DNA from 4 places in the Aliivibrio wodanis genome. Region 2 is predicted to be linked to each of the others. Evidence: predicted binding sites of a transcription regulator. Region 2 holds the regulator's gene; each other region holds the start of a gene.

Region 1 (8,251 bases), 320 kb from region 2:
TTCAAGTTCAGATAATGAAAGACTAACCGCTGGCTTTGTAATAAAAAGTCTTTCAGCCGCTTTTGTCATTGTTTTTTCTTGAGCGATTGCCGTAAATACATTGAGCTGTTTTAGTGAAATTCTCATGACAGGAAGTCCTAAATTACAATCGTTAAGTTTATTTTAACGTAGTATTTATTTTATTCAAATTTTATTAATGAAAAGTAAGCGGTAAAATAGCTTCATCGTTAAATAGTAAAGAGAACAATGTCATGCTTAATTACACAAAACAAAAAGTAGCAGGTGCACCAACGCCAATGGCAGGGTTAGCTCTTGGGATTGCCAGTTTAGGTTGGTGCTGGGAGAACGCATTGCCGCTTAATGGTTATGCGCAATGGATCTCAGCAGCAATAGCTTCTGTACTATTATTTGTATTAGCGATTAAATTTTTATTTCATCCATCGGTATTATGGAGTGAACTTGCTCACCCTGTTGTCGGCAGTGTAGCTCCAACATTTGCGATGGGCACAATGGTTGTATCAAGCAGTCTTGGGCATTTTTATCCAGCGGCTGGTGATGCTTTATGGCTTGCTGCAATTGCACTTCATCTTATTTTCTTAATCTCTTTTATTTATCATCGAGCAAAAGATTTTGAACTACACCACATGGTACCTAGTTGGTTTGTCCCACCAGTAGGTTTAGTGGTCGCTGATGTGTCTTTTTCGGGTAACCCTGCATTAGCACCAGTAGCGCATTGGATATTAATGTTTGGATTAATCATTTATGCCATCATGCTACCAATTATGATTTATCGTTTAATGTTTTGTAATGAAGTACCAGACGCTGCAAAACCAACGATTGCAATTATGGCTGCACCAGCAAGCTTATCTTTAGCAGGCTATTTAACTGTAACAGCATCTCCATCACCAGTGATTATTGCACTTTTGTTTGGTATTGCCGTATTAATGACAAGCGTAATTTATATGGCTTTCTTTAAATTAATGAGACTTCCATTTAGTCCAGGCTATGCAGCATTTACTTTCCCAATGGTGATTGGTGCGACAGCATTATTTAAAACGGCGAACTGGATGTTATCTCAAGGTGTAGTCGCAGATTATGTTTACCAAGTAAGAACATTAGCGGTTGTTGAATTAGTTGTTGCTACTTGTGTGGTGAGTTATGTCGCAGCGCATTATCTAGCACACTATCGCCCAATAACACGTATGGCTAATCGTTTAGCAAACCCTAAACACGCACACTAAATTCGTAATCTTTTTCTCTTAAAACACATCCAGTTACGTTAAGCTATAGAGACTTTCATTTCTTTATAAGCGAGCTGGGTGTGTTTACTGTTTATCATTCAAATCAACTTGATGTTCTTAAATCTCTTGTCGTTGAATTAATTCGTCTAAACCCTCTAGATAACCCATTTGAGCAAGAGCAAATTCTGGTTCAAAGCCCGGGTATGTCGCAATGGCTTAAAATCGAACTCGCCAAAGAGTTAGGCATTGCCGCTAACCTTACTTTTCCACTTCCTGCTACTTTTATTTGGGACTTGTTTACTCAGGTTCTGGATGACGTGCCAAAGCGCAGTGCTTTTAATAAAGAAGCCATGACGTGGAAGATCGTGACATTATTACCAGAGTTATTAAAACAAGATGAATTTGCGCCACTGCAACGCTATTTAGAAAATGATGACAAACAACTGAAGTGCTACCAACTCGCTGCAAAAATTGCCGATATCTTTGACCAATATTTAGTATTCCGCCCAGAATGGGTCCAAAAATGGGAAGCCGGTGAAGAGGTTACTGAATTAGAAGGCGAACATCCTTGGCAGCCTATTTTATGGCAAGCGCTGTATGATCAAACCCTAGCGCTGGGTCATTCTCCTTATCATCGTGCCAATATGTTCGAGCACTTTATTGAAACCTTAGAAAATTATTTGCAAACGGGAACCTTGCCAAAAGGCATGCCTAAGCGTTTATTTGTGGTGGGTATTACTTCATTACCTCCTCGTTATTTAGATGCGCTAGCGGCTCTTGGGCAACACATTGATGTGCATTTAATGTTTACCAATCCTTGTCGTTATTACTGGGGTGAAATTCGAGACAGAAAGTACCTCGCTCGTTTAGAGGCGCGTAATCGTCTGCAAGTAAAATGGTTAGATGATCACAGTGAGCAAATCGGTGATACGGAGCAATTAAAAGGATCGCTTGATGCAAATTTTGAAGATGAGCTGCACACTTCAGAAGTAGGTAATTCACTGCTTGCATCATGGGGGAAATTAGGTCGAGATAATCTTTGTCTATTATCAGAAATGGAAGCACAAGAAATTGATGCTTTTGTTGGTGTAAATAATGACAACCTCTTACATTCTATCCAATCTGATATTTTAAATTTAGAAGAACGCAGTCGTGATGATGTGCTTGATAACAGTGAACACAAGCAACCAATCAGCGCTGATGATCGTTCGATTCTTTTACATTCATGTCATAGCCCAATGCGTGAAGTAGAAGTTTTACACGATCAATTATTGGATATGTTCGCAAATGATCCAGAATTAAAACCTCGCGATATTATTGTGATGGTGGCAGATATCAATGTGTACAGTGCGGCGATCCAAGCCGTCTTTGGTAACGCAGCATTCGATCGCTACATTCCTTTTGCTATTTCCGATCAAAGTGCTGAGCAAGAAAATCCAGTGTTATTGGCCTTCATGAACTTAATGGCGTTACCTGAGAATCGTTGTGGTTTATCAGAGCTATTAAGTTTGTTGGAAGTTCCTGCGGTCATGTCACGTTTTAAATTTAATGCCGAGCAGTTTGAAATAGTAAAACGATGGGCAGAAGAAACCGGTATTCGCTGGGGATTGGATAACAGCACCTCTGCGCATTTTGATCTTCCTGAACATAATCAAAATTCATGGTTATTTGGTATTCAGAGAATGTTGCTTGGTTATGCGATGGAGCAAGACGCGGGTTTATTTGAAGGCATGGCGAGCTACGAACAAGTGCAAGGCATGAATGCCGAAATAGCAGGTAACTTAGCGCACTTTATTGATCAGCTTTTGACTTATCAGATCACCCTAGGCCAAGCGCAAACCATTAATGCATGGCGCACCATTATTAACCAACTAATGGACGATTTTTTAGATGTCGAATTAGAAGGTGAGCTGGTCGTTAAAAGCATTCGAGATCAATTGCAAAAACTGGAAGAAAATTTAGAAGATGCGGGCTTTGAAGCGCCAATTTCAGCAGCGATCATTAATAATTACCTGAAAAACAACTTATCAGGTGGCAAAGCAAGTCAGCGTTTCTTAGCAGGACAAGTAAATTTCTGTACCTTGATGCCGATGCGTTCAATTCCATTTGATGTGGTGTGTTTACTTGGGATGACAGATGGGTCTTATCCGAGAACCATGCCAGTTGAAGGTTTCGATTTAATGCAGAAACGCATGAAGCCGGGTGACCGTTCACGTCGAGATGATGATAGATATCTGTTTTTAGAAGCACTGCAATCGGCGAATAAAGCGTTTTATCTCAGCTATATAGGTCGCTCTATTCGAGATAATACAGAAAAAGCCCCTTCTGTTTTGGTGAGTGAACTGCTTGAGTATTGTCAGCAAAGTTATTGTCTAGATGGCGATAGTGAGCTGAACCCTGAAGAGTCAGCTAAACGCTTAGTTAAAAAATTAACAATAGAACATCCTTTGGTTCCTTATAGCCAACAGAGTTTTGTGGGTGATAACACCAGTTATGCCAGTGAATGGCTGCCAACCGCAAAACTCGAAGGCCAAGCCGCGCCAGAATTCCAAACTGAACCTTTAGTATTTGCACCAGAATCAAAAGAGCTTGAATTAACCGAACTACAACGCTTTTGGCGCTTACCTGTCGCCTATTTCTTTAACCGTGGTTTAAAAGTATTTTTTGAAACGGTAGAGAGTCGAGTTGAAGATGATGAACCGTTTTCTATTGATGGTCGTACTGGTTATGGAATGAAATCAGAATTGCTAGAAGAGTTATTGGCCTATGATGATCCTAACCAAGTATCTCAACTAAGTCGTGAGTTTTATCAGCAACAAAAAGCGCAAGGAAAATTACCTATTGGTAGCTTTGGTGAGATCGCGGCAGACAAAGAAGTGAACACGGTAAAAGAGTTAGTGGCTCATATTCAGCCATTAACGACATCACTATTAGAGGATCAAGAAGTGCGTTTACACTTTACTTTTCCTCATGGTGAAATGGAATTACAAGGCTGGCTAAAACAGCGTTATCAAGCGGGAATGCTGCGTTATCGTGGGGGTAAAATTCGTTCACATGAAATCTTAGCAACGTGGATTGATCATCTTTGTTTGTGTGCGATGAAGCAACAGCAATTTACTCATCTCTTTGGCACCGATGCGATTTATCATTTTGAGCCAATCGAAACAGAAAAAGCGTATCAACATTTAGAAGTTATATTAAGTCTTTATATTTCTGGTAACTGTGCACCATTGCCTTATTTACCAAAAGCGGCATTAGCTGGGCTAGAAGCACACATAGATAAAAAAGGTGTGTGGAATGACGATGAAGAAACTCATGAAAAAGCACTAAAAAAAATGGCAGATGAATACAATGGAACTCGTTACGCGGGTGAAAACAGCAATGATTATGTTATGCGTATGTGGCCCGAGTGGAATGACGAATTAGGTCAGACTATTTTTGATAACGCGAAAAACGTATTACATGATGCCTTGTTACACAGTGAGAAAGAAAAGCTGTAGTTTAAAACAAAGTAATGCTTAAGAAAAAGGTATTGAAGAAAAAGCACGGAAGAAAAGAGTAGGGTGGCCGCCAGTAAATCATTTTTAGTGTAGGGCGTTCGCTGTACGGCCACAGGTCAGAGGTTGACCGAATCCTTTAATACAAATGCACATTTAATGAGCTCTTTGTAAGTGCGCAGAGTGTAACAAAGCATAAAAAGTGAACCGTGAGAAAGATCTCACATTGGTCGCTTTATTAATTTTATTATCGTTGTTCCTAATGAACTACGATATGGGTCACACAAATAGTCTGTAAAAACAGAGTGTTGATGATAAATAAAAATGGTGATGTTCGATGACGACAATCGCAGCTCCAAATCAATTGAATGCAATGACGTTTCCTTTACATGGGACACGTTTAATTGAAGCTTCCGCAGGTACAGGTAAAACCTTTACCATTGCCAGTTTATACCTACGTTTACTATTAGGGCATGGTGATGAGAACAGTCGCCATAGTGAAGAATTAACCGTAGATAAAATACTGGTAGTGACTTTTACGGAAGCGGCAACCGCAGAATTAAGAGAGCGAATTCGAGCTAAGATCCATGATGCTCGCTTAGCGTTTGCTCGTGCTGTGCATAAAAGTGATTATAAGAGTGGCGATCCCGTTATTGATCCGTTATTAGCTGCTATTTCTGATCATAAGTCAGCAGCTCACATATTATTGAATGCTGAGCGCAGTATGGATGAAGCCTCAATCTTTACTATTCATGGCTTTTGTCAGCGTATGCTAACGCAAAATGCATTTGAATCTGGCGCTCAGTTTGAAAGTGAATTTGTTACCGACCAAGCCAAATTAATGCATCAAGTGGCCGCAGATTTTTGGCGCCGTAGTTTTTATCATCTTCCTAAAATGGTGGCTGAAAGTGTTTATGATTGTTGGCCAAGCCCTTCTGCATTATTAGGTGATATGGGCAATAGTCTTACTGGTGTCCCAAAGCATTTAACGGTTGAACCACTAGAAAGTTCATTGGAAGAGTTTTGTCAGCAGGGCATTGCACGAATAGATGAATTAAAGCAGCAATGGTCGTCACATTGTGCTGATTTTGAAGCCTTAATTTCAGGCTCAGGTGTTGATAAACGCAGCTACACTAAAAAGAATTTACCAAACTGGTTAGAGCAAGTGTCATTGTGGGCCAATAACCCAACAACCTCATTGCAAGTACACGATAAGCTTGAAAAGTTTTCTCAATCGTTATTAATTGATAAGACCAAAAAAGGCGAAGCACCAGAACACGCGGTATTTAAATTAATTGATGACTTTTTAGCGCAGCCATTAGAAATAAAACAGCCATTGTTATCTTTAGCCATTCATCGCTGTCGAGACACCTTACAGCAAGCAAAAGAGCAGAAGAACTGGTTATCGTTTGATGATTTGTTAAGTCAGTTATCTCAAGCCACAGAAAATAAAGAAAACGCCTTATTGCTAGATAAAATCCGCGAGCAATATCCAGTCGCTTTGATCGACGAATTCCAAGATACCGATCCGCTGCAATATTCGATTTTTAGTTCGCTTTATCAAGATCAGCCACAGTGTGGTTTGTTTATGATCGGCGATCCAAAACAAGCGATTTATGCTTTCCGTGGCGCGGATATTTTTACTTATATTCAAGCGCGCCGCCAAGTTGCGGATCATTACACCTTGGATACTAACTGGCGTTCAACCGCAGATATGGTGTCGTCAGTGAATCGTATTTTTGAACATGGCAAGCAGCCCTTTTTATACGATGACGATATTCCGTTTTATCCAGTTAAATATAACCCTGTTAGTGCCGAGCAAAAATCATGGGCACTAGATAATCAAACTCAGCCAGCAATGACCTTTTGGTTGCAAGAGAGTAAAGATGGCAATCCGGTAAATAAAACCACCTATCAGCGTGTGATGGCAGAATCAACCGCTGCACAAATTCAAACTATTTTGACTGGAGCGCAACAGGGCTCGGCGTATTTACAAAATGGCGAGAAAAAACAAGCCATCAAAGCGGGTGATATTGCGGTCCTGGTTCGTACTGGTAAAGAAGGTAAATTGGTTCGTGAAGCCTTATCAAAACAAGGTATTGCCAGTGTTTATTTGTCGAACCGAGACAGTGTATTTTCTTCTCCTTTAGCTAAAGACATTTTGCGTTTATTGCAGGCTGCAATGACGCCAACGGATGCACGAGCGGTTCGTTCTGCATTAGCCTCGTCTTTGTTTGCTTATACGGCCGATCAACTACATCAATTTAATGTCGATGAAATGCAGTGGGAATTAGCCGTTAATGAGTTCCGCGCCTACCGTAAGCATTGGTTACAACGTGGCATCATGCCTATGTTGCATCAAATTATTACTCAACAAGGTATTTCAGAGCGTTTACTGGCTGAAAATGGCGGTGAACGTCACTTAACCGATTTATTGCATATTGGTGAATTATTACAACAAACAAGCCAAACCCTCGACAGTGACTATGGATTGTTGCGTTGGTTATCTGATGCGATTTCTGAACCTAATGGCGATGCTGAAGAGCAAACGGTACGTTTAGAATCTGAGCGTAACTTGGTGCAGATCGTGACAATTCATAAATCAAAAGGGTTGGAATACGATCTCGTCTTTTTGCCTTTTGTTTGCTCCTATCGAGCCGTGGATAAAAAAGGCGAAGTTAGCTTTTATGATGAAGACAATCGTTACTCGGTGTTGGATTTATTAAAAGAAGATGATTCCGTTGAGAAGGCAGAAAAAGAACGCTTAGCCGAAGACTTACGTTTGATTTATGTTGCGCTGACTCGTGCTGTTTATGCTTGTTATATTGGCATGGCACCTATAGGTAAAGGCACGTCGAAAAAACCACCAACGGGTGTACATCTTTCTGGTTTAGGGTATTTGATCCAACAAGCGGATGAATGTGATATTGCTGAGCTTCAAGCGTGTCTTGAAAAATTAATAGCAGGCAATTCGCCTATGGTGATCCAATCACCCCAAACCTTGAGTGATGTGCTTTATCAAGAAGCAGACGATAACTCGTTAGCATTAACGGCCAACAAATTGAATCAGCCTGTAAAAAGTAATTGGTGGATGACCAGTTATTCCGGTTTGGTGAAACAAGGTAATCATCATAATGACACCTCGTTAGAATTAATTAATTTGGATTTAGATTCAGCTGAAGATAAAGATGAAAAAGAGTTAGATTTAGAGCCTGAACGCACTATTTTTACTTTCCCTCGCGGTGCGAGAGCGGGTACGTTTTTACACTCATTGTTTGAAGAGGTTGAATTTACTCAACCAATTAATAGCGAAGAAAATACACAAATAATCATCAAGCTATTAGAAAAAGAAAACTACGATGTAGAGTGGTTAGACGTCGTTCAAAGCATGATGCAACGCGTGCTCGATTGTCCGTTGGATGGTCACGATTTACGCTTGGCAACCAAAGATCCAGCTCAACGTTTGGTTGAAATGGAATTTTTACTACCGATAACGTTATTGAATTCGAGTTT
Region 2 (8,251 bases):
AAGTGATTGCGAAAGAAACCGGTAAGCCATTTTGGGAAACAAAAACTGAAGCAGGTGCGATGGTAGGTAAGATCGCAATTTCTATTCGTGCTTATCATGAAAGAACGCCTTATAAAGAGCGTGAAGCGGCGGGAAATAAAATAGTACTAAGACATCGTCCATTAGGTGTAATGGCTGTTTTTGGCCCGTACAACTTCCCTGGGCACCTTCCTAATGGTCATATTGTTCCAGCACTGCTTGCCGGTAACACTGTAGTGCTAAAACCATCAGAGCAGACGCCATGGACCAGTGAAGTGATTATGAAACTATGGCAACAAGCAGGTTTGCCAAATGGTGTGATTAATCTAGTACAAGGTGCTCGTGCAACAGGTGAAGCGCTAGCGGGAGCTAAAGGTATTGATGGCCTGTTATTTACCGGTAGTGCGAATACTGGACATATCTTACATCGCCAATTTTCAGGAGACACAGGGAAAATGCTGGCTCTAGAAATGGGCGGTAATAATCCGATGGTTATTTCAAAAGATTTTGGTGATCAAGAAGCGGCAGTTTACACCATTATTCAATCGGCATTTATTAGTGCAGGTCAACGTTGTACGTGTGCTCGTCGCTTGTATGTTCCTATTGGAAAAGCAGGCGATGAATTGTTAGCTCGCCTTGTTGAAGTAGCAAAAAGCATCGTTGTTGACCAACCGTTTGCTGATAATACTCCGTTTATGGGCTCGCAAATATCAGTCGCAGCGGCAGAATTTATTCTAAACGCTCAGAAGAATTTACAAGACTTGGGTGGAGAGCCTTTGCTTGAAGCTAAAAGTTTAGGTCATGCCTTTGTTTCTCCAGGTATTATCGATGCCACTAATGTTGCTGAATTACCGGATGAAGAATACTTTGGGCCATTATTACAAGTGGTGCGTTATGAGACATTAGAAGAAGCCGTAGAGCTTGCTAATGATACTCGTTATGGATTATCGGCAGGTCTTGTTTCAACTGATGACAGTGAGTGGGAATATTTTGTAGAGCATATTCGTGCTGGTATTGTAAATCGTAACCGTCAACTGACTGGAGCAAGTGGTGACGCGCCATTTGGTGGTCCTGGTGCATCAGGAAACATGAAACCAAGTGCGTATTACGCTGCTGATTATTGTGCATACCCAATGGCATCAATGGAAGGCGATATGTGTGAAATTCCAGCTCAACTCTCTCCGGGTTTAACTCTATAAGAGGCGATAAACATGAATAATGTAAACTCTTTATTTTCGTCATTGTGGCAAGATTATATTGCGCGCTTATCCCCATCTGCTGGGAAGGTACATCAATTATTGTCTAATAACGATGAACTGATTAACGATCATATTGCGCTACGTACGTTTAATTTACCTAAAGTCGGGCTACAGACTCTCGCTGCGCCATTTTTAGCAATAGGCTATAAAGCGTGTGAGACTTATGACTTTGAAGCTAAAAAACTGAAAGCGCAGCATTTTGAGCACCCAGATCCTAATGCACCACTCGTTTTTATTAGTGAATTATTAGTAGAAGAGTTATCAGCTGAAACACAGGACATTATTCATGGTTTGGTTGAACAGGTGCCAGCACACTATTTTGCCACCAGTGATTTTCTTTCTTCTGGTAGGCCTTGGACATTAAGTTTCGAAGACTATCAAGTATTAGCAAAAGAAAGTGAATACGCTTCTTGGTTAGCGGCTCATGGTTATGGCGCTAATCACTTTACGGTTTACGTCAATCAGCTTGAAGAGTTTGCTGAAGTGGTTGATGTGAACCAACACTTACGTGATGCAGGTTTTGCAATGAACGAAGTGGGTGGTGAAGTGAAAGGATCTCCAGAGGTTTACTTAGAACAGTCATCAACAATGGCGGATAAAGTGAAAGTGAATTTTACTGAGGGTGAGTTTGAAATTCCTGGTGGATTTTATGAGTTTGCTAAGCGATATACGTTACCAAATGGGAAAATATATACGGGATTTGTTGCTGCCTCTGCTGACAAGATTTTTGAAAGTACAAATAGTTAGGCTTTGAGTTTTGAGCATAAAAAAACGCAGCTCAAGGGCTGCGTTTTTATTTGTTTAAGGTAAGCGTTAAATTAACGAGTACCGTAAACTACAATTGTTTTACCGTGTGCAGAGATCAAGTTTTGCTCTTCAAGCATCTTCAAGATACGGCCAACAGTTTCACGTGAACAACCTACAATTTGACCGATCTCTTGACGAGTGATCTTAATTTGCATGCCATCTGGGTGAGTCATCGCATCAGGTTGTTTAGCAAGGTTTAGTAGCGTTTGTGCGATACGGCCAGTAACGTCTAAGAATGCTAAATCACCTACCTTTTGGCTAGTGATTTGTAGACGAGTTGCCATTTGCGCTGAAAGACGCATCAAGATATCTGGATTAACCTGGATAAGTTGACGGAATTTCTTGAATGAAATTTCAGCTACTTCACAAGGGCTTTTTGCACGAACCCATGCTGAACGTTCTTGACCTTCTTCAAACAAGCCAAGCTCACCAATGAAGTCACCTTGGTTAAGGTAAGAAAGGATCATCTCCTTTCCTTCTTCATCTTTAATCAGTACAGCAACAGAACCTTTTACGATGTAGTAAAGCGTTTCTGCTTTTTCACCAGCGTGGATAAGTGTGCTTTTTGAAGGATATTTATGGATATGACAGTGAGACAAAAACCATTCTAATGTTGGATCTGTCTGAGGTTTACCTAGAACCATACTTTATACTTCCTCTGCGTTTGCCAAGTAGGCGATATCCATTTTAAAATAACTGAGCCAAATATCAGTTTGGCCTATACAATATGGTTATCGGAACAAGGCTGCATGTTTGTTGAGATAATTGATAAAATCATACCTTGTTTCGCAATCGATTTCTTGACTTTGATCGTATGAAATGTGCGACAAAGGGCACACTTTCGTGAAATGGATCACGAGTTTTCCTTTTATGTAGTAAAGAGGCTTTTATGAACGCTGAAGTTAAATGGATTGAGGGATTTACTTTCTTAGGTCAATCTCAATCGGGCCATTCTGTTGTTATGGATGGAAATGGCGGAGAAAAAGCACCAAGCCCAATGGAAATGCTTTTAATGGCTGCTGGAGGTTGCAGTTCGGTTGATGTTGTTGCAGGGTTAAAATCAGAAAATCAAGCTGTCACTGGTTGTGTAGCAAAACTGTCAAGCGGGCGCCGTGAGGTTGCCCCAAAGCTGTTTACTTATATTAATATTCATTTTGAAGTAAGTGGTGAGAGCCTTGACCCTAAGATTGTTGAGCAAGTAACAGCAGATTCATTACAGAAATATTGTTCAGTATGTTTGATGCTAGGTGAAGGCATTGAAATGACTCATTCTTGGGATATTGTTTAGTTGTTAGCTTCGTTAATATCAAAAAGCCTCACACATTTATTATGAGTGAGGCTTATTTTATTTTTACTGTTTGTTTATCAAAAATTACAGAATAAAGCGGCTTAGATCTTCATTTGTAATTAATTCACCTAAGCGAGATGTTACATAAGCAGCATCAACGATTAAGCTTTCGCCATTCTTTTCTGATGCATCATAAGAAATCTCTTCCATTAGACGCTCCATCACAGTATGCAGACGACGAGCACCAATGTTTTCTGTGCTTTCATTTACTTTAAATGCTGACTCAGCAATGCTATCAATCCCATCAACAGTAAATTCAATATTTACATTTTCTGTTGCGAGTAAGGCAATGTATTGTTCAGTTAATGATGCATTTGGTTCAGTTAAGATACGTTTGAAGTCATTGGCAGTTAGGGCCTCAAGTTCAACTCGGATCGGTAAACGACCTTGTAGCTCAGGGATCAAATCAGATGGTTTTGCCATTTGGAAAGCGCCTGATGTGATAAATAGCATATGGTCTGTTTTAACCATTCCGTGTTTAGTACTCACTGTACTGCCTTCCACTAATGGAAGTAGGTCACGCTGTACGCCCTCACGAGAAACATCACCTGATTGTGAATTTGAACCTTTACAGATCTTATCAATTTCATCAATGAAAACAATGCCGTGGTTTTCAACATTAAAGATAGCTTGCTCTTTAAGTTCTTCTGGGTTGACTAGTTTAGCGCCTTCTTCTTCAGTTAGAGCTTTAAGCGCATCTTTAATTTTCATTTTACGCTTTTTAGTCGTTTCACCACCAGATAGATTTTGGAACATGCCTTGAAGTTGGTTTGTCATCTCTTCCATGCCAGGAGGAGCCATGATCTCAACACCAACTTGAGGTGCAGCTACATCTACTTCAATTTCTTTATCATCTAGTTTTCCTTCACGTAATTTTTTACGGAAAGATTGGCGAGTACCAGAATCATTATCACTTTCTTCATTCTTACCCCATGCATCACGAGCTGGAGGTAATAAAATATCTAAAACACGGTCTTCAGCTTGTTCTTCAGCGCGGAATTTTACTTTTTCTACCGCTTGTTGGTGCGTCATTTTGATCGCAACATCAGTCAAATCACGAATTATGCTTTCAACTTCTTTACCAACATAGCCCACTTCTGTGAACTTAGTTGCCTCTACTTTAATGAAAGGTGCGTTAGCCAGTTTTGCTAAACGGCGAGCGATTTCTGTTTTACCAACACCTGTTGGACCGATCATTAAAATATTTTTTGGGGTAACTTCTGCGCGCAACTCAGCATCGAGCTGCATACGACGCCAGCGGTTACGTAGTGCGATTGCCACTGAGCGTTTTGCTTTATCTTGACCAATAATATGGCTATCTAGTTCGTGTACAATTTCACGAGGGGTCATCTCAGACATGGGTATTCCTTATTATTTGTCGTTAAACGTTCAGTTCTTCAACGGTATGGTTATGGTTAGTGTAGACGTCAATATCGCCAGCAATAGTAAGAGCTTTTGTAGCAATATCACGTGCATCTAAATCGGTATTTTCTAGTAATGCTGTCGCTGCAGAGCGAGCAAAGTAACCACCAGAACCGATAGTTAATAGATCATTATCGGCATTAATTAAATCACCAGTACCACTAATGATTAGAGATGTCGTTTTGTCTGCCACAATAAGCATTGCTTCAAGACGACGAAGAGCACGATCACTACGCCACTCTTTTGCTAATTCAACTGCAGCTTTAGTTAAATTGCCTTGATGCATTTCCAGTTTACGTTCACATAGGTCGAACAGAATAAAGGCATCGGCTGTGCTGCCAGCGAAACCAACAAGAACTGAATCATTATATAATCGACGTACTTTCTTTACGTTGCCCTTTGCGATCATATCGCCTTGAGATGCTTGGCCATCGCCAGCCACCACTACTTTGCCTTCACGGCGTACAGAAACAATTGTAGTCACGAGTAAAACCTCTTATTCGATGAGATAACGTAGAAACGATTACTTTCATCTTTCATGATTATTACTACTGTAATGGGGGGAGGGTTCTTGATTTTCAAGACGCCTAGGTAGAAAAAAGGAGCACGTGATGTGCTCCTTTAGAAATCTGTGGGCTAGTATTGATTTTTATTTATTGGTCTTTCCAAATAGCGCAAGGTTCAATTTTAGCACGCTGTAATTTATGGCGATCTTTTTCTGCATCACGTTTAAATTTATATGGCCCAAGAACCACTTTATACCAACTGCTGCCTTGAGCATGTCGAACGGTAGAAGTTATCCCTTGAAAGGCAATATTCATTTTTCTTTCTTCAGCTTGGGAGCGTGTTTTATAAGCACCACATTGCATAATGTAAGGTATCTTTGATACTTTAAGCTCTTTTTGTTCGACAGCAATTTCTTTATTTGGTAAATCATCCATGTATGTCCATTGCTCTTCTGGCAATGGTGGGATCTCTTTTGCTGGCGTTTTTTGTTTTGCTTTAACTGGCGTAATGTCTACGGCAGGTTCAGAGTTTGTATCCGCTTTTTGAACGGGAGCATCATTTAAGAAGTAGAGAGCATAACCAAACACTGAAACTAATAAACCAGCGACAGCGACAGCCTTCCAAGGCGTTGAAGCGCTGGAAGAAGGCTGCTTAATGCTCTTTTTCTTAGCGGTGCTTTTTGTTGGTTTCTTAGGAGAACGTCCGCGTTTTACATAATCTTTATTGGCCACAGTCTTTACTTAAATACAGGGTTACAGAGTACTGATCATGGTAATCAGTTGTGTGAGCTCATACCAGTATTTATGTAAAAAAGTACGCAAAAAGTCACTATTTAGATAAAAACATTGAATCAATCAATGGCAGTAGACTATCCATTTCTTTATTTTATAAAAATTGTGCTTTTATTTATTTTTAGGCGGTGCAGTACTTTCTCTGATTATTAGTGATGATTCCAATAAACGAGAGCCTGATCGAACATCATGGCCTTTTAATAATTCGAGCAACATCAACATAGATTGACGACCTATTTCATAACGAGGTTGTGAGATTGTCGTTAATCCAGGATCACTGTAGCTTGAGAAATCGATATCATCGAATCCCATAATTGAAATATCTTGAGGGACTCTAAATCCCATCTGTTTTGCTTTTTGAATTGCGCCAATCGCCATTACGTCATTATGACAAAAAACAGCGGTAGGGGGAGAAGAGAGTGAGAGTAATTCACTAATGGCTTTAGCGCCTGCTTCAAAAGTAAAGTTGCCGTATTTGACATATGATGACTTCATTGTTGTGCCAGCACGACGTAGTGCTTGCTGATAACCTTGATGTCTAAATTTGCAAAGTACTGATTCTTCAGGGCCTGAAAGTTCAGCAATTTGTTTATGACCTAATTTAGTTAAGTAATTAACGGCTTCATAAGCGGCAGTTAGGTTATCAATATGGACGGTTGGAAGCTCTAGCTCAGGGGCATATTCACAAGCCATGACTAGAGGCGGTAAGTTTTTTTGTTCTTGGCGGCTAACATTAAAAGGAAGGTCTGAGCCCAGTAGTACCATCCCGTCTACTTGCTTGGTATAAATGAGGTTTGCAAAAGATTGCTCACGTTTCTTTTGTTGACTACTGTCACCGACTAAAACTATATAGCCATTCTCTACGGCGGTGTCTTCGATACCACGTAAAATATCACTAAAGTAAGGATCGCAAATATCAGGAACAATCGTCACTATTGTTTTGGATTCGTTGCGACGTAGAGTCCGTGTTAATGTGCTTGGAGAATACCCTGTTTCTAATACCGCATTTTCTACACGTTGACGGGTTGATAATGACACTTTTTCTGGTGCCATTAATGCTCGCGATACCGTAGCAGTTGATACTCCCGCCGATAAAGCAACATCCTTCATTGTCGCCATAATAACTATCTCCAATTATTCATATCTAAGTAAACGTTTGCTTTGTTTATTTGAGGAGATATTTTATGTGCAAAATAAAGAATTAAATACGGCACGTTTAACAAAAATTACATCTGTATTGTGATTTGACTCACATGAAGGCCGATTGTTTTCTTTAAGTCGGTAAATTAAATGTGAATGAATCCAAATTATTAGAATTATTAACTAAGATCTTGTGGCTCTATGTCTAAAGTCCAACGAACCTTTTTAGCCAAGGGGAGAAGTTCAATCGCAGCTTTAGCACCTCGTAACATGGATTGCATTACGGTTCTATTAGGCGCTTGAAAAAGTAATTGCCAACGGTATTTTCCTGCACGCCTAGCCAAAGGAGCTGGAATCGGGCCGAGCACAGGGGTTGCATCATGAAATTGTGGATGACTTTCTAAAATATCACGCACTTGGCGTAGAAACTGCTCTACATTTTCATTGTTATTTGATTCTGCTCTAAACAAAGATAAATGGGTGTAAGGTGGCAATTGGGCAAACTTACGTTCTTGTAAAGCGTACTCAGCAAAGTGCCCATAGCCTTGGTGTAATAAGCTCTGCAATAGAGAATGTTCAGGGTGATGGGTCTGTAAAATCACTTCCCCCGGTTTACTCGCACGTCCTGCTCGTCCTGCTACTTGTATAAATAGTTGAGCTAAGCGCTCTGGTGCGCGAAAATCACTACTAAATAGCGAACTATCGACATCAATTAACCCTACTAAAGTAACGTTAGGAAAGTGGTGGCCTTTGGCTAACATTTGAGTACCAATCAGAATTTGATATTCATTATTTTTAATCGCTTCTAAATAATTTTCGAGGCTGCCTTTTCTGCGAGTACTGTCTCTATCAATACGTACGGTCTTGTATTCAGGAAATAAGTTCATTAACTGAGTTTCAAGTTGCTCTGTGCCTACACCAACCGAGATCAGCTGAGTGGAGCCACACCCGCCACATTG
Region 3 (8,251 bases), 930 kb from region 2:
GAATAGATCGTCACCAACTAGTTGAATCTTGTCACCTAGAAGTTCAGTTTGGTGCTTGAAGCCAGCCCAATCAGACTCGTCTAGACCATCTTCGATAGAAACGATTGGGAATTGCTCAACAAGACCAGCTAGGTAATGGTTGAATTCTTCAGCAGTAAATTTCTTACCTTCGCCTTTAAGGTCGTAGATACCGTCTTCTTTGTTGTAGAACTCAGAAGCAGCACAGTCCATAGCAAGAGTAACGTCTTTACCTAGCTCGTAACCAGCAGCTTCAACAGCTTCTTTGATTGCAGCTAGTGCAGCAGCGTTAGACTCAAGGTTAGGAGCGAAACCACCTTCATCACCAACAGCAGTGCTTAGGCCTTTAGCTTTAAGTACTTTAGCTAGGTTGTGGAAAACTTCTGCGCCGATGCGTAGAGCTTCTTTAAGCGTTTTAGCGCCAACAGGTTGAATCATGAATTCTTGGATATCAACGTTGTTATCAGCGTGCTCGCCACCGTTGATGATGTTCATCATTGGTAGAGGCATAGAGAATACGCCAGGAGTGCCGTTTAGGTCAGCGATGTGAGCGTAAAGAGGCATAGATTTAGCAGCTGCAGCAGCTTTAGCATTTGCTAGAGAAACAGCAAGGATTGCGTTAGCACCAAAGTTTGCTTTGTTTTCTGTACCATCTAAATCGATCATGATTTGGTCGATTTCAGCTTGGTTTTTCGCGTCTTTGCCGATTAGAGCTTCTGCGATTGGACCATTTACAGCTGCGATAGCTTTAAGAACACCTTTACCTAGGAAACGAGATTTGTCGCCATCACGTAGCTCAAGAGCTTCACGAGAACCTGTAGATGCGCCAGATGGAGCAGCAGCCATACCTACAAAACCACTTTCTAGGTGAACTTCAGCTTCAACTGTTGGGTTACCACGAGAATCGATGATTTCACGACCTAGAACTTTAACGATCTTAGACATTGTGTTTCCTCTATTTTCTTTAATTTAAAAGCTAAAAATAGCTGCTACAACATTGAGCAGCTATCCGTAAATCCTATTACTTTTCGAATTCACCGCGAGCATTTTCACCTGCTGCTTTAACAAAACCTTCAAATAATGGGTGACCATCACGAGGAGTTGATGTGAATTCTGGGTGGAATTGAGCAGCCACAAACCATGGGTGGTTAGGAAGTTCAATAATTTCCACAAGCTTCTTATCAGCTGATAGACCAGAAATTTTAAGGCCGGCTTTTTCAAGCTGAGGAAGTAAATTGTTATTTACTTCATAACGGTGACGGTGACGCTCTTCAACAGTTGCGTTACCGTAAAGCTCACGAGCTTTAGAACCTTTAGCAAGGTGACATAGCTGAGAACCAAGGCGCATTGTGCCGCCTAAATCTGATTTCTCAGTACGCTCTTCAACCTTACCTTCACCATCAATCCACTCAGTGATTAAACCAACAACAGGGAATTTAGTGTCTTTAGAGAATTCAGAAGAGTGAGCCCCTTCCATATTAGCAACGTTACGCGCATATTCAATCAGCGCAACTTGCATACCAAGACAGATCCCTAAATATGGTACTGCATTTTCACGAGCGTATTGAGCAGCAAGGATCTTACCTTCAATACCACGGTCACCGAAACCACCAGGAACTAGAATTGCATCTAAGCCCTCAAGGATTTCAGTACCTTTAGACTCAACATCTTGCGAGTCTACATATTTAATAGTGACGTTTAGACGATTTTTCAAGCCCGCGTGTTTTAATGCTTCATTTACTGACTTGTAAGCATCTGGTAATTCAATGTATTTACCAACCATACCAATAGTAACTTCACCAGTAGGGTTCGCTTCTTCATAAATTACTTGTTCCCACTCAGAAAGATCAGCTTCAGGAGCCGTAATACCAAAGCGTTTACATACTAACTCATCAGTACCTTGTGCTTTAATAAGTTGTGGGATCTTGTAGATTGAATCTACGTCTTTCATTGAGATAACTGCTTTTTCTTGTACGTTACAGAAAAGAGCAATTTTCTTACGTTCGTTTGCTGGGATAACACGATCAGAACGACAAACTAAGATATCTGGCTGGATACCAATAGACAGAAGTTCTTTTACTGAGTGCTGAGTCGGCTTAGTTTTAAGCTCACCAGCAGCGCCTAAGTAAGGCACAAGAGTTAGGTGCATAAACATTGTATGTTCACGGCCTATCTCAACAGCAAGTTGACGAATCGCTTCCATGAATGGTAGAGATTCGATATCACCAACTGTACCACCAACTTCAACGAGTGCGATATCATGGCCTTCAGCGCCAGAGATAACACGTTCTTTAATCGCATTCGTAATATGAGGGATAACTTGGATTGTCGCACCTAAGTAATCACCACGACGTTCTTTACGTAAAACGTCTGCGTATACTCGACCTGCCGTAAAGTTATTACGTTTAGTCATTTTGGTGCGGATGAAGCGCTCGTAGTGACCTAAATCTAGATCAGTTTCTGCGCCGTCTTCCGTGACGAATACTTCACCGTGTTGAGTTGGGCTCATAGTGCCTGGATCAACGTTGATGTATGGGTCAAGCTTCATCATAGTGACTTTTAAGCCACGAGCTTCAAGAATAGCTGCTAATGATGCTGCTGCAATACCTTTACCTAGTGAGGATACAACCCCGCCAGTTACAAAAATGTAATTCGTCGTCATACGTTACCTGAAATTGGTGTAATGAGGAATAAAATGGATTTTATCTGGACGGGAAATGAATATACCAGAACCGCTTTATCGCCACAACGTGAAAAGTATCACAGTTAATTGATTTATTTTTTGCTCCAAATCAATTCTGCTCACTTCGTTTCACTTTTTCCCATTCTGAGTCTAGTTCATTTAAATCACATTCCTGCATTTTTTTGCCTTTTTTGGCGATTTTCGCTTCAACTTGACGAAAACGACGTTCAAATTTATCATTTGCTTTGCATAAAGCTTGTTCAGGATTTTTTCCTAAATGACGAGAAAAATTTACTGTAGCAAAAAGTAAATCTCCTAATTCTTCTTCAAGCTTCTTCTCATCTCGTGGATTTTTTCGTGCCTCTTCTAGCACCTCTGCAACCTCTTCGCTTACCTTATCAGCAACCGGTTGCAACTCATCCCAATCAAAACCCACTTTTGCACACTGCTTTTGAATCTTATTTGCTCGTAATAAGCCAGGTAACGCACTAGGAATCGAATCTAAGATGCTCTGCTGTTCTTTTGACTCACTATCTAACGCTTCTTTTTCTAACCGTTCTTGTTGCTTAACTTTATCCCAATTGGCAGTTATCTCTTCTTCTGACGAGAACACGTCATCACTGAACACATGGGGGTGCCTACGAACTAATTTTTCATTTAACGTCTCAAGTACATCATTGAAATCAAACAGCAGCTCTTCTTTGGCAATTTGAGAATAGAAGATCACTTGGAATAGTAAATCACCTAACTCCTCTTTTAAATTGACCCAATCCTTTTTATGAATGGCATCCACCACTTCATAGGTTTCTTCTAAGGTATGAGGAATAATTGAATCAAAGGTTTGCTTTCTATCCCACGGACAACCGGATTCTTTGTCACGTAATTTCGCCATGATGGAAAGCAATTGTTCAAGATTATTTGAGCTTGTCATAGATTTACCTGTGATTAAAAAACAAAAAAGCGATGACCATTATAGTCATCGCTTTTTCTAAATTCATAGAGCTAAGCTTTACAAAGCTTAGTGTTATAGGGTCTAACCTAATAAGCTCATTGCCATGTTTGGCGATTGCTTCGCTTGTGCCAAAATAGAAGAACTTGATTGGCTTAAGATTTGGCTCTTAGTAAACGTTGTTGTTTCTTTTGCAAAATCAGTATCTTTGATTTGGCTATTTGAATCAGTAATGTTTTCATTGATGTTCGTTAAATTTTGAATCGCACTTTCAAAACGGTTTTGGAAAGCACCTAAATCAGCACGGTTACTATCAACATATTCTAAGGCAGCATCAATAACATCAATAGAGCGCTGTGCGCCACCAACAGTTGTTAAGTCCATTGAACCAACAGTATCATCTGATTCACCGCCCATTTTTAATTCATTGGCTAGAGAACCACTAAACTCTAATGGTGAAGAGATAGTTTCACCTGACATGAATACTTGAAGTACACCATCTTCTGTTACTGAAGCACTTAATTCATTAGTTTGACCATTAATGTAAGTCGCTAATTCTTCAATATCATCGCCTGCTTTTGCTGTGATATTGATTTTTTGCTCGTTACCATTTTTGTCATTATATTGAACGTTTAATTGAGTGCCTTCTTTGCCTACAGCCCAGTTAATATCACGGCCTTTCTCAGCAGAGTAAGATTTGCCACCCATTGTTGACTCATCAGCACGCATACTATTTAGTGTCATTGCTACCGCTTCACCTGAGTCGGCACCAATTTGGAAAGATTTTGTACCAAACTCACCATTGATAAGGCGTGTTCCACCAAATGATGTAGTCTCTGCAATACGATTTAACTCATCAGTTAATGAACCAACTTCTTCTTGCATTGCTTGGCGATCAGCCTCAGTGGTTTGAACCATTTGCTGATTGAAGAGATAAATCACGTAAACGTTGTAGTACGTTAGTTGTTTCTTTCATCGCGCCTTCAGCCGTTTGTGCAATTGACATACCGTCATGAGCATTGCGAACTGCTACATCTAAGCCACGAGTTTGTGCTGTCATACGATTTGATATTTGAAGACCAGAAGCGTCATCAGCAGCGCTGTTGATTTTTGAGCCTGAAGACAATTTCTCCATTGAATCAGTTTGAGCAGTCGTTGCATTATTTAAGTAACGCTGTGCTGTCATCGCTGAGATATTTGTATTTACTGAAATTGACATAATTCTTGCTCCGGTCTGGCTTCACTTATTGTTATAGGATAGAAGCCTATAATTCATCGTTGATACTTATCTTTACGGCCTGATATTTCAGAACTTGAGTATTTTTTAAATAAAAAAGCCGAATGCTCAATAAAACATTCGGCCATCATAGCTAAGACTTATAAATCAACAACTTAAATAATAGCTGTAACTTTTGTTTTTATTTAAGATAAGCGAATAGCCTCCATGACATCTTTTACTTGTTCAACTCGAGTAATTAATCGCCCAAGAATATCAGCGTTAAACACTTCTAAATCAAAATCCATAATCGTCAATTGTTTCTTGTAATCATTTCTACTCTTCATACTCGAAACTTTTACTTTTTCATTAGTAAATAGTGTGGTTAGATCTTTCAATAAGCCAGAACGATCCATTGCTGTCACACGTAGGGTTAATATGTAAGAACCCTCAAAGCCACTGCCCCAAACAGTATCGATAATACGCTCTGCTGCATGGTGGCGCAGTTCATTAAGCTGATCACAATCACTGCGGTGAACCGAGATACCACGGCCTTGAGTAATATAGCCAGCTATTGGATCTCCAGGGATCGGCTGACAACAACGAGCAAGATGTGTCATTAAGTTATCGACACCTTCAACAACAACCGCATCATTACGTTTCTTATTTTGTGCTTGAGCATGAGCTTGTGCTTTGGCTTCAGACTCTTGCAATTGCTCTAATGCTTTTTGGTCTTCTTGTTCTGCTGTTGGTTTATTAATTAACGCATTAATATGATTAATCACTTGGTTAATACGTAAATCACCACTACCAACACCCGCAAAGAGCTCATCAGTTGAATTGACATTAAAACGCTTCAGAGCATATCTCTCTGCATCTTTCAATGTACCACCAATTTTAGCCAACTCAACTTCTAGGATCTCTTTACCCGCATCAAGGTTTTTCTCACGACTCTGTTTTCTAAACCACGCATTGATCTTTGCACGAGCGCGACCAGAATTAACAAAACCTAATGTTGGGTTTAACCAATCTCTCGACGGATTAGGTTCTTTTTGGGTAATAATCTCTACCTGATCCCCCATAGTAAGCTGATGCGTAAATGGTACTATTCGCCCAGCCACTTTTGCACCGATACAACGATGACCCACTTCTGAGTGAATATGGTAAGCAAAATCCAATGGCGTTGCGCCCATAGGAAGATCAATCACATCACCACGTGGAGTAAAGGCATACACTCGGTCATCAAATACTTGGCTTCGTAATTCATCCAGCATTTCACCTGAGTCTGACATCTCTTCTTGCCAATCAAGCAACTTACGTAACCAAGTGATTTTTTCATCATAGCCACTACGGCTATTACTTGAAGCGCCTTCTTTGTATTTCCAGTGCGCGGCTACCCCTAGCTCGGAGTCTTCATGCATATCCTTAGTACGGATCTGGATTTCAATAGTTTTGCCTTCTGGCCCTAATACTACGGTATGGATCGACTGATAACCATTGGGTTTAGGATTAGCGACATAGTCATCAAACTCGCTTGGTAAATGCTTGAATTTAGTATGAACAACACCAAGAGCGGCATAACAATCTTGCAATTTATCGGCAATAATACGAACCGCACGCACATCAAATAGCTCATCAAATGCTAAGCTCTTTTTCTGCATTTTACGCCAGATGCTGTAAATGTGTTTCGGCCGGCCGCTCACTTCAGCATTTATATTATATTCATTCATTTCATCACCTAAACCGGTGACAAAATCATCAATATACTGCTCACGAACAATTCGTCGCTCTGATAGCTGCTTGGCTATTTTCTTATAAGTGTCAGGGTGCTGGTAACGGAAGGAGTAATCTTCAATTTCCCATTTCAACTGACCAATCCCTAAACGGTTTGCTAGAGGTGCATATAGATTATTACACTCTTTAGCCGCTGCACGACGAACTTCATCAGGTTCATTTTTCACTTCACGTAAATTACAGATACGCTCCGCTAATTTTATGATCACACAACGGAAGTCATCCACCATCGCAAGTAACATTCGACGAATATTATCCACCTGAGACGACGCTGATTCTGCATCTACAGAAGCATTTAGCTGACCAATAGCGTCCATCTCTTCAACGCCATCGATCAATTTTTCAATTTCCTTACTATAGTTCTCAGTTAAAGCTTCTCTATCTAAAGCACCTGATGACAACTAAAGGGAATAACTGAGCAGCAACGAGCGTTGGCTTGTCCATGCTTAAAGTGATCAATATTTCAATCATCTCTCGGCCACGCCATAACAAGAGTTGCCCTTCTTCATGGGATGAGACTAACTCTTCACATTGCTTATACACCTCTGTCAGTTTTTTTGAGGTGTTTTTATCTTGTTCAAGGCTGGTGATCCATTCACCTAACTCGAACTCTTCATTTTCCTTAAGATGTGCTCCGCGAACTGCGACCATGTCCGTTTCCTATAATCCAATTTTATAATGATTCTTTTAGGCTTTTAAGCGTAGCGAGTGTTACCGCTAATTATCGCTCAAATAATGCCATAGATTCTAAATGTCCTGTGTGTGGGAACATATCAAGCATTCCTAGCCTAGTAAGCTTGTAACTGTGTTGAATTAGTAATTGGCTATCGCGTGCAAGTGTTGCTGGGTTACACGATACGTAAACTACGGTTTGAGGTTTCAATTTTGCCACAGTTTGCATCACTCCTGCAGCCCCTGCTCTAGCAGGATCGAGTAAAATCTTTGTAAACTTTGTGCTTGCCCACACTTGATCATCAATACTTTCTTCTAAATTTGCTTGATAAAACGTGACATTATCTAGCGAATTTCTTTTTGCATTTGATTGAGCGCGTTGCACCATTTCCTCAACACCTTCAATGCCCACTACGCTTTGTACTTTTTGGGCTAAAGGCAGACTAAAATTACCTAAGCCACAGAATAGGTCTAATACCGTGTCATTTTCTTTTAGAGCTAACCAAGAAAGGGCTTGATGCACCATTTTTTTATTCACATCACCATTAACTTGAATAAAGTCTTTTGGAGTAAAGTAAATTTTAGCACCATCAATAAGATAATATGGGTCTTCGCCATGAACATGATTTAAGACATCTGACTCCGGCATTAAATACAAGATCAAATCACGCTCTTCACAATAAGATATTAATGCTTGATGATCGGTTTTATTAAAATCTGCCAAATGACGGATCAACAATACACTGCCATTGTCAGCTTGAACTAACTCGACATGTCCTAACTGTTTTTTCGATTTAAATGAATTCAATAATTCATAAAGTGACGTTAGATGTTGATCAAGTTCATTCACTAATACTGGGCAATGGCGAACATTTACAATTGCTTTGCTTTGCTTCTTACGAAAACCAAAATCGAGCTG
Region 4 (8,251 bases), 1.4 Mb from region 2:
TGATTGAGCTGGGCTATGTGGTTAGTGAATTAAATTCGGACAGTATTTTCGTTGAATTTAAGTGATTTTTTGGACGCACTGAAAGTCAAAATTGGACACCGATTTGGACGAAAGTGCGAATATTAAGCGCTATTTATCTATATATGGCACGTTGAATAGATAGACTTTTAATACTTTAACTCCTTGTTTAATTAGGCATATTATATGAATACGATACTTTTGGAATATAGCCATGAATAGTAGTAATGACCCGTCCTTCTTCTTCTTTGATTATGAAACATGGGGAACTAGCCCATCTCTCGATCGCCCATGCCAATTTGCTGGGGTTCGTACCGATGAAGATTTCAATATCATTGGTGAGCCATTAGTTATTTACTGCCGCCCTCCAATTGATTACTTACCTTCGCCTGAAGCGTGTTTAATTACGGGTATCACACCACAAACCGCGGTGAGCAAGGGGTTATCAGAGCCTGAATTCATTACTCAAATCCATAACGAATTATCAAAACCAAATACCTGCTCGCTAGGCTATAACAACATTCGTTTTGATGATGAAGTTTCTCGCTACACCTTATATCGTAACTTCTTTGAACCTTACGGCTGGAGCTGGCAAAACGGCAACTCGCGTTGGGATTTATTAGACGTAATGCGTGCGGTGTATGCTCTGCGTCCTGAAGGTATTCAATGGCCAAAAGACGAAGAAGGCAAACCAAGCTTTAGATTAGAAAAACTCTCTCAAGCAAATGGCATTGAACATGAAAATGCCCACGATGCGATGGCCGATGTTATTGCCACCATAGAGTTAGCTAAAGTAGTTAAAAAAGCACAACCTAAAATGTTTAACTATCTGCTTTCTATGCGTCATAAAAAGAAAGCGGCAACGTTAATCGATATTGTTGAAATGACACCGTTAATGCACGTGTCTGGTATGTTTGGCGTAGATAGAGGCAATATTAGTTGGATTGTACCTGTTGCATGGCATCCAACCAATAACAACGCCGTCATTACGATTGATTTAGCATTAGATCCAAGCGTGTTCCTAGAATTAGATGCAGAGCAATTACATCAACGTATGTACACCAAGCGTGCTGATCTAGCCCCTGACGAATTGCCTGTTCCTGTAAAATTAGTGCATTTAAACAAGTGCCCTATTCTTGCGCCTGCTAAAACACTGACGGCAGAGAATGCTGAAAACCTAAATGTAGATAGAGCCGCCTGTTTAAAAAATCTTAAAGTGATCCGTGATAACCCTGAGATCAGACAAAAGCTAATTGCGCTGTACAGTATTGAACCTAATTATGAAAAATCAACCAATGTAGATACCCTTCTATACGATGGATTTTTCTCTCATGCTGATAAAACCGCGATTGATATGATCCGTCAGTCAACGCCTGAGCAGTTGATTGATTTTGAACCTAATGTCAGTGACCCACGAATCAAACCATTGTTGTTCCGCTATCGTGCTCGTAACTTCCCGCACACGTTAAATGAATCAGAACAACTACGCTGGCAAGCACATCTACAAGATTATTTTGAGACGCACATGTCTGATTACGAAACACGCTTTGAAAGCTTATACCTTGAGTCTGAAGGCAATGATAAAAAAACTGCGATCCTTCGCGCCGTTTATAATTACGTACAACAGTTAGTATCATGATTAAATATATTTATTCTTTCGCTTGGATTTTTGCTTCATTGTTTGCTGGTAACGGTCTTCAATCCTGGCTGAATATCTCTGTTCCTGGCAGTATTCTTGGAATGCTTATTCTATTTACTGCAATGGTCATAGGTGTATGCAAACCTGATTGGACAGCCACTGGTTGCCAATTTTTTATGCGTAATATGTTGATTCTATTTATTCCAATTTCGGTTGGGTTAATGACGCATTTTGATTTACTGCTCGATAACGCCATACCTATTATTGTGAGTACCGCGGGCGGGTCGCTATTAGTGTTAGTCTGCCTTTCATTGTTTATTGATCGTCTTGATAGAGGAAATAAATAATGTGGGTTATTTTAACGGTTATTGTTTTTTACTCGGCACGTTGGTTTGCAAAACGCTACCCGCACCCACTGAATAATCCATTATTATTGAGTGTCTTTATTGTCATTCCTGTTTTGATGATATTAAAAGTGCCTTATGAGACTTACTACGCTGACAATGCTTTTTTAAGCTACTTGCTACAACCTGCCGTAGTTGCTTTGGCGTATCCATTGTATGAACAACTGCCTCATATTAGATCAAACTGGAAGATTATCTTACTAGCTTGCAGTGTTGGTTCTTTGTTTTCAATGTTTTCTGGCGCATTCTTAGCGGTATGGATGGGAGCTGATATGCAACTGGTTGCAAGTATATTACCAAAATCAGTAACCACTCCTATTGCAATGGCAATCTCAACTCAATTAGAAGGTGAAGCTGCTATTGCGGCTATCTTGGTGTTATTGGCGGGCTTAATGGGCGCTATCTGTGCCTATCCTATTTATAATATTATAGGCATTAAAAGTTCACTGGCGAGAGGCTTAACCATGGGTAATGTCTCTCATGCACTTGGTACTGCTCAGTCAGCTGAAATAAATCCCCAAGATGCGGCATTTAGTTCGTTAGCATTAGTAATATGTGGCCTAATTACCTCTCTTCTAGCCCCTGTGGCATATGCCATTATGGTTTGGTTAAATCAATCAATGTAATTTCATATATTAAAATTTAGTCATACTTGATAAGTGATACCAACCCACATAAGTCTCTAAGAATTTACTTATATGGATTGGTATTATTCACTATATAGCAAACTTACCTATTGTTGAGGATAGAGTCCCTAACACTTCTTTTTGAACCGCAATTTTTTCAGATACGCTGCCAATACTAACGACAATAGATTCTGCTAAATTATCTACTGAAACGGTCTGATTACTGATTTCATGCGAAGCGACAGTTTGTTCTTGAACCATTGAGGAGACTTCTTGAGATTGCTTATCTATTAAACCAATCGATTGATCTATTTGGTTTAACTTTTCACTTACCTCTTTAATAAGCTCTACACCTTGCTCTGCTTTAGAGCGGCCAACATTCATAGAAGCGACTGCATCGACGGCTGAAATTTGGAGGGTTTCAATTATTGATTCAATATCAATGGTCGAATCTTGAGTACGACTTGCAAGCGTACGAACTTCATCAGCAACTACAGCAAAACCTCTGCCTTGCTCTCCAGCTCTTGCTGCTTCAATTGCTGCATTTAATGCAAGTAAATTGGTTTGTTCTGCAACGCTTTTTATAACTTCTAATACACTAGAAATTGATGAAGCATTTTCATTTAATTTATTAACAACGGCTTCAGATGTAGATACATCTTGATATAAATCACTCATTAGCTTAGTTGCACTACCTACCAAAACTTGCCCTTGATTAGAATGCATATGAGCTTGAATCGCATAATCTTTGGTTATTTTGGTATTATCTGAAATACTACTGATAGTTTGAGTCATCTCCGTTGCAGCGGTTGCAATTTGCTCCAAGAATCTTTTCTGTCCCGATGTATCATGACCTAACTGAGTATTTAATAACTCAAGCTGTTCCGATTCATAGTTAATACTATTTGTCACATCTCGGCTTTGCTTAATAATACATTGAATACTAGTAACAAATATATTAAATGATGAACTCAATTTTCCCAACTCATCAGGCTTACTCTCATCTAATCGACGAGTTAAATCACCATCTCCCATTGCGATATCATCCATCGCCATTACAACTTTATTAAGAGGCCTTGTTAATAATCTATTAATCATAAAGAACATAATTAAACACCCAAAAGCAATAGTCGCTATCGCGATAAGGAATAAATTAATAACCAATTGGTTTGGTTTGAGACGATATTATATTTTTGGGTACAATAAACCCAATTCGCCAATCTAATCCTATTGACTCATCGATAACACTATTTACAAAAACAAGTTGCTCTTCCCCTTTATATTTTATTGTTATTTCTTTTAAATCTAACCCAGCTAATTTTCCCTCAATTTGTTCAAATCCTTTTGTTCCTGAACCAATATTATTCACTTCACTTAGTTTTGGGAATGATGACATATCAAGAGCAGAAGATTCATCACTAAAGACAATTAAATTACTGTTCGCTGTAAATAAAAAACCTATCCCAATACCATTATATTTAAGATTATCTATAATCTCATTCTTAATCTCCGTACTCAGAATGTCAATTCCCATAACACCTATAAGTTCATTACCATCATTATAAATAGTTGTTTTTATTGAACTAACCATACTGTTATCTACCATATCTATTTGAGGATCATTGATAAATAATTGATTTTTATCTAAGGACTCATACCACCACGGTCGTTTGTTTGTATAGTAATCTGTATCGCTATATCTTCCGTTTTTATCAAAATATTCATATGTATTAGCGGGAGAGAAAAATACCGATTTAATGACTGGATCTTGCTCTGAAACAGATTTAAACATTGATGTAATCATTTGATAATTAGGATCTGAATCTATATCACTACCTCGAGAATCATAATCATTAAACCATTTTTTCATAAAAGTATTTTCAGAAAGTGTCGTAACAACTCTTGCTCTTTCTGAATAAAAACTTTTAATCGAACTAGCTGCACTTGTAGTGACTAATTCAACCTCTTTTCTCACTTCATTTTCTACATAATCTACTCGTTGCATCGTTATGTAATAAAAAGTTACAGAAGAAGCTAATATCAAAAATAAAACACCACTAGATACAAGTTTATTTGCTATTGAATCAAAAAACTTCATTTTCAACTTTTCCTAATAATAATTATTATAAATAAGAACAATTGAATTATAGGGAGCAATCATGTCACCGCAATTACACCTCAGTATATTAATCTGTAAAAAATAAGTTTTATGACCAAACGCACACTTTGCAAACGTTTGCATTTTAGTAAACTGGTTAATATGATTAACAATCAATTAAACTAATAACTTACACTGCAAAATTGAAACATTATCGAAACGTAAAGACATATAAAAAAATGAAAACCATTTAATATAAACATTCCATTATCAACAATGGCTCGAAGTTATAAATCAATAGCAAGGTCAGCTTACTTTTATAACTTAGTGTTTGTAGTTCAATATCAACAACAGAAAAAACTTACCGCTAGTGGTTAACACTTACTCGCACTTATCTTAACAGTAAAGATGAGCAGCAATCACACCATTAACATCAAAAGAAAGTATAATATAGCTTAGGTACAATTCTACATGCTAGAGTTTATAATTCTTTATTAAATAGATATTTTTCTTTTCGAAAAAACAGGGTTATAGCTAAAAATAATTTTAAATACATTTTATGTAAAATAGACAATCATCGGAAAAATTTTTATTACAATTAATAGCACCTTGCTTATAATTGTTCAAAATGCCACCACTATACGTGTGACCTCTCTCTCATTGATGTAATTAATGTATATTTACCTTAATGAGTGTGATATTGATCTACGTTTCTATGACTATAGTCCCTAATAATGAGTCCAGAAGAATTTAAAAAGGATCACACCGATGACCACTCTACAAATGACAACATTACAACAACGTCTAGAAAATGCTCTTGCAGATCTGTCTACAGATTTACAATCGGCGCTATCTCCTTTAATCACTCCACAATTTAAAGGTGTTATCACCAAAGAGCAGTTTCAAGCTTTATTATCTGAAACTCAACTCAGTGACAAAGCATTACGTTTAGCATTGCTTCCTCTTGCTGCGGCCTTTTCTGTTGCCCCTATCTCTAATTTCTATGTGGGAGCGATTGCTCGTGGCCAATCTGGTCATTTGTATTTTGGCGCTAATATGGAATTTAGTAATGTCCAATTAGGACAAACGGTTCATGCTGAACAATCTGCAATTAGCCATGCGTGGATTCACGGTGAAACAGGGATTTCGGACATTACGATTAATTTTAGCCCTTGCGGTCACTGTCGTCAGTTCATGAATGAGTTAACAACCGCTGATACATTAATGGTTCAGTTACCTGAGCGTGATGAAAAATCTTTACAAGAGTATTTACCTGAATCATTTGGTCCTAAAGATTTAGGGATTGAAGGCGGCCTACTTGCTGAGGTTTCACATAATCTAACATTAGACACAAGTTCGGCATTGCTGATTTCTGCATTAAAAGCAGCAAATCAAAGTCATGCTCCTTATTCACATAATATCAGCGGTATTGCGCTTGAAATGAAGAGCGGTCAAATCTATCACGGTATGTATGCTGAAAATGCGGCATTCAATCCAAGTCTACCACCACTTCAAGTAGCTTTGATTCATGCAAATATGTCCCGTGAGAATTTGTTTGATGTTAAAGCTGCTGCTCTAATTGAAGATCATAAAGGTGCGATTAGCCACTTAGCTATTACAAAAAGTACGTTAGAAGCGCTAAATGCTAATGTTGCACTTGAGTATGTTTCTTTATAAGCACTAAAAAAAAGAGGAGATTCTAGTCTCCTCTCTTTTTCATTCTATTTTATTAATGATTGCCTTTCCAACGGATCGCAGCATCAATTAACTGTCTATCCATTCCTTTCTGACCAATCAATGAGATGCCCCAAGGCGAATTTTTTACTTTAAACCACGGCAAATGCAGTTGAGGTAGATCAGCCAAACTCGCTAAAGATGTGTACTTCAAAATTAATGAATTCAGGTTATACAATTGCTCACTAGAGGTAGACACTGGTGGTGCAATATTAGCTGTTGTCGGCATTAATAAGAGTGTTTTATTATCCAGTATTGACTCTAAAACCGTTTGTACTAACTCTCTCTGCTCTAACGCTATCCTTTCATCTTTGTATTTCAGTTCTGATAACCATTTCATTTTTATTTTGATTTCATCACTTAGATCTTCATTATTTTTTTCGATCCAAGGTTCTATTTTTCGTAATGAACGGATCACAGAGATCACTTTAAAACTTTCAGCAGCTTTGGTTGTGATGATTTTACTGATTGAGCGGCTACGAACTACCTCATAAGGAACTGATTTAAGTAATTCTTCTAATCTTGATTTAGCTTCCTCTGGAATATCGGTAAATAAGTTATCTAAAACAACAATTCGCTCAACGGTCATCAATGGTGACATTGGCGTTAACATAGTCGCTATTTTTCTAATATCAGAAAGGCTATTAGCCAGCCAGCCAAGAGAGGTTTCTTCTTTTGCTAATATTTCGATCCCTTCCATATTAACTTCGCTAGAAGAAGACTTAAAACCATAGAGTCCAGAATAAACGGCAGGAATACGAATGCCACCACCCACATCAATACCTAAACCGATATCAGCACGACCACTTGCCACTGCAGCAGCAGCACCACATGATGCCCCACCAATCAGTCTACCTTCACTATTTGGGTTCTCAATAGATTTATAATGCGGATTTCTACCATGAAGTCCTAGACCAAACTCATCCATATGAGTTTTACCTATAAATCGAGCTCCCCCTTTTAATAAAATATCAACAATTGGAGCATTCTCTTTGGCTTCTTTTTGTTGCGTTAACCACTGTGGGTTACCTAAGCCATTCGGAGTATCTTTAATGTTAATACAATCACTCACAACAAACTTTTTATTTTCTAAAAGTCCATAAAAGGCCACTTGCTGTTCAGGGCCTGAGTGGGCGACATAATTTGTTTCACTATCCATATAATACAATACTGTTATTAACATCAAAGAGAAGTAGCATACCAATCGCGGCACTGAATACAATTCAACATATTCACACTATTTATAATTCACTCTACAGTGTGACATTCATCCCATCCTAAAAAATTCGCGATAAATAAAAACTCAAAGGCAAACGTTTGCGTATTGGTGGAAACAAGGTATCATTCCATTGTTACTTTTCACAACTACATGAGAATCGATTATGTTTGGTACAGCTCTGTCTTCTTCTGCAACAAAAGTGTTATTACTTGGCTCTGGTGAACTTGGTAAAGAAGTGGCGATTGAATGTCAACGTCTTGGCTTGGAAGTGATTGCAGTTGATCGCTATCTACATGCACCAGCAATGCAAGTAGCTCATCGCAGTTACGCTATTGATATGTTAGATGCGAACGCATTAGAAGAAATTATTAATAAAGAACAACCTGATTACGTTGTGCCTGAAATTGAAGCTATAGCGACTGATAAATTAGTGGAACTAGAAAAACAAGGCCTTAATGTTGTTCCTACTGCAAATGCTACCAAACTAACAATGAACCGTGAAGGGATCCGCCG

What was found. Region 2 encodes CRP, which controls carbon source genes, mostly activating them, when cyclic AMP is high. Its sites were predicted from a motif close to TGTGANNNNNNTCACA; they were not measured.
Region 1: the regulator CRP is predicted to act here: its motif matches at 4,947-4,962, upstream of recB (exodeoxyribonuclease V subunit beta).
Region 3: the regulator CRP is predicted to act here: its motif matches at 2,768-2,783, upstream of pyrG (CTP synthase).
Region 4: the regulator CRP is predicted to act here: its motif matches at 5,430-5,445, upstream of cdd (cytidine deaminase).

The regions. Positions count from the first base shown of each region.
Region 1 is NZ_JBREXA010000002.1:1,675,458-1,683,708, reverse strand. It holds gene ACU5DF_RS15685 (LysR substrate-binding domain-containing protein) at 1-126, opposite strand, end outside; gene ACU5DF_RS15680 (TDT family transporter) at 252-1,241, shown strand; gene recC (exodeoxyribonuclease V subunit gamma) at 1,322-4,741, shown strand; gene recB (exodeoxyribonuclease V subunit beta) at 5,076-8,251, shown strand, end outside.
Region 2 is NZ_JBREXA010000002.1:1,993,243-2,001,493, reverse strand. It holds gene astD (succinylglutamate-semialdehyde dehydrogenase) at 1-1,217, shown strand, start outside; gene ACU5DF_RS17090 (DUF1338 domain-containing protein) at 1,230-2,024, shown strand; gene crp (cAMP-activated global transcriptional regulator CRP) at 2,096-2,728, opposite strand; gene ACU5DF_RS17080 (OsmC family protein) at 2,974-3,372, shown strand; gene hslU (ATP-dependent protease ATPase subunit HslU) at 3,457-4,791, opposite strand; gene hslV (ATP-dependent protease subunit HslV) at 4,814-5,338, opposite strand; gene ACU5DF_RS17065 (SPOR domain-containing protein) at 5,508-6,092, opposite strand; gene cytR (DNA-binding transcriptional regulator CytR) at 6,264-7,271, opposite strand; gene priA (primosomal protein N') at 7,472-8,251, opposite strand, start outside.
Region 3 is NZ_JBREXA010000002.1:2,927,815-2,936,065, reverse strand. It holds gene eno (phosphopyruvate hydratase) at 1-963, opposite strand, end outside; gene pyrG (CTP synthase) at 1,040-2,680, opposite strand; gene mazG (nucleoside triphosphate pyrophosphohydrolase) at 2,811-3,632, opposite strand; partial or broken gene ACU5DF_RS21640 (flagellin) at 3,735-4,869, opposite strand; partial or broken gene relA (GTP diphosphokinase) at 5,073-7,311, opposite strand; gene rlmD (23S rRNA (uracil(1939)-C(5))-methyltransferase RlmD) at 7,382-8,251, opposite strand, start outside.
Region 4 is NZ_JBREXA010000002.1:575,593-583,843, reverse strand. It holds gene ACU5DF_RS10545 (Arc family DNA-binding protein) at 1-65, shown strand, start outside; gene sbcB (exodeoxyribonuclease I) at 233-1,657, shown strand; gene ACU5DF_RS10535 (CidA/LrgA family protein) at 1,654-2,004, shown strand; gene ACU5DF_RS10530 (CidB/LrgB family autolysis modulator) at 2,004-2,687, shown strand; gene ACU5DF_RS10525 (methyl-accepting chemotaxis protein) at 2,778-3,794, opposite strand; gene ACU5DF_RS10520 (cache domain-containing protein) at 3,841-4,785, opposite strand; gene cdd (cytidine deaminase) at 5,569-6,462, shown strand; gene ACU5DF_RS10510 (amidase family protein) at 6,515-7,678, opposite strand; partial or broken gene purT (formate-dependent phosphoribosylglycinamide formyltransferase) at 7,902-8,251, shown strand, end outside.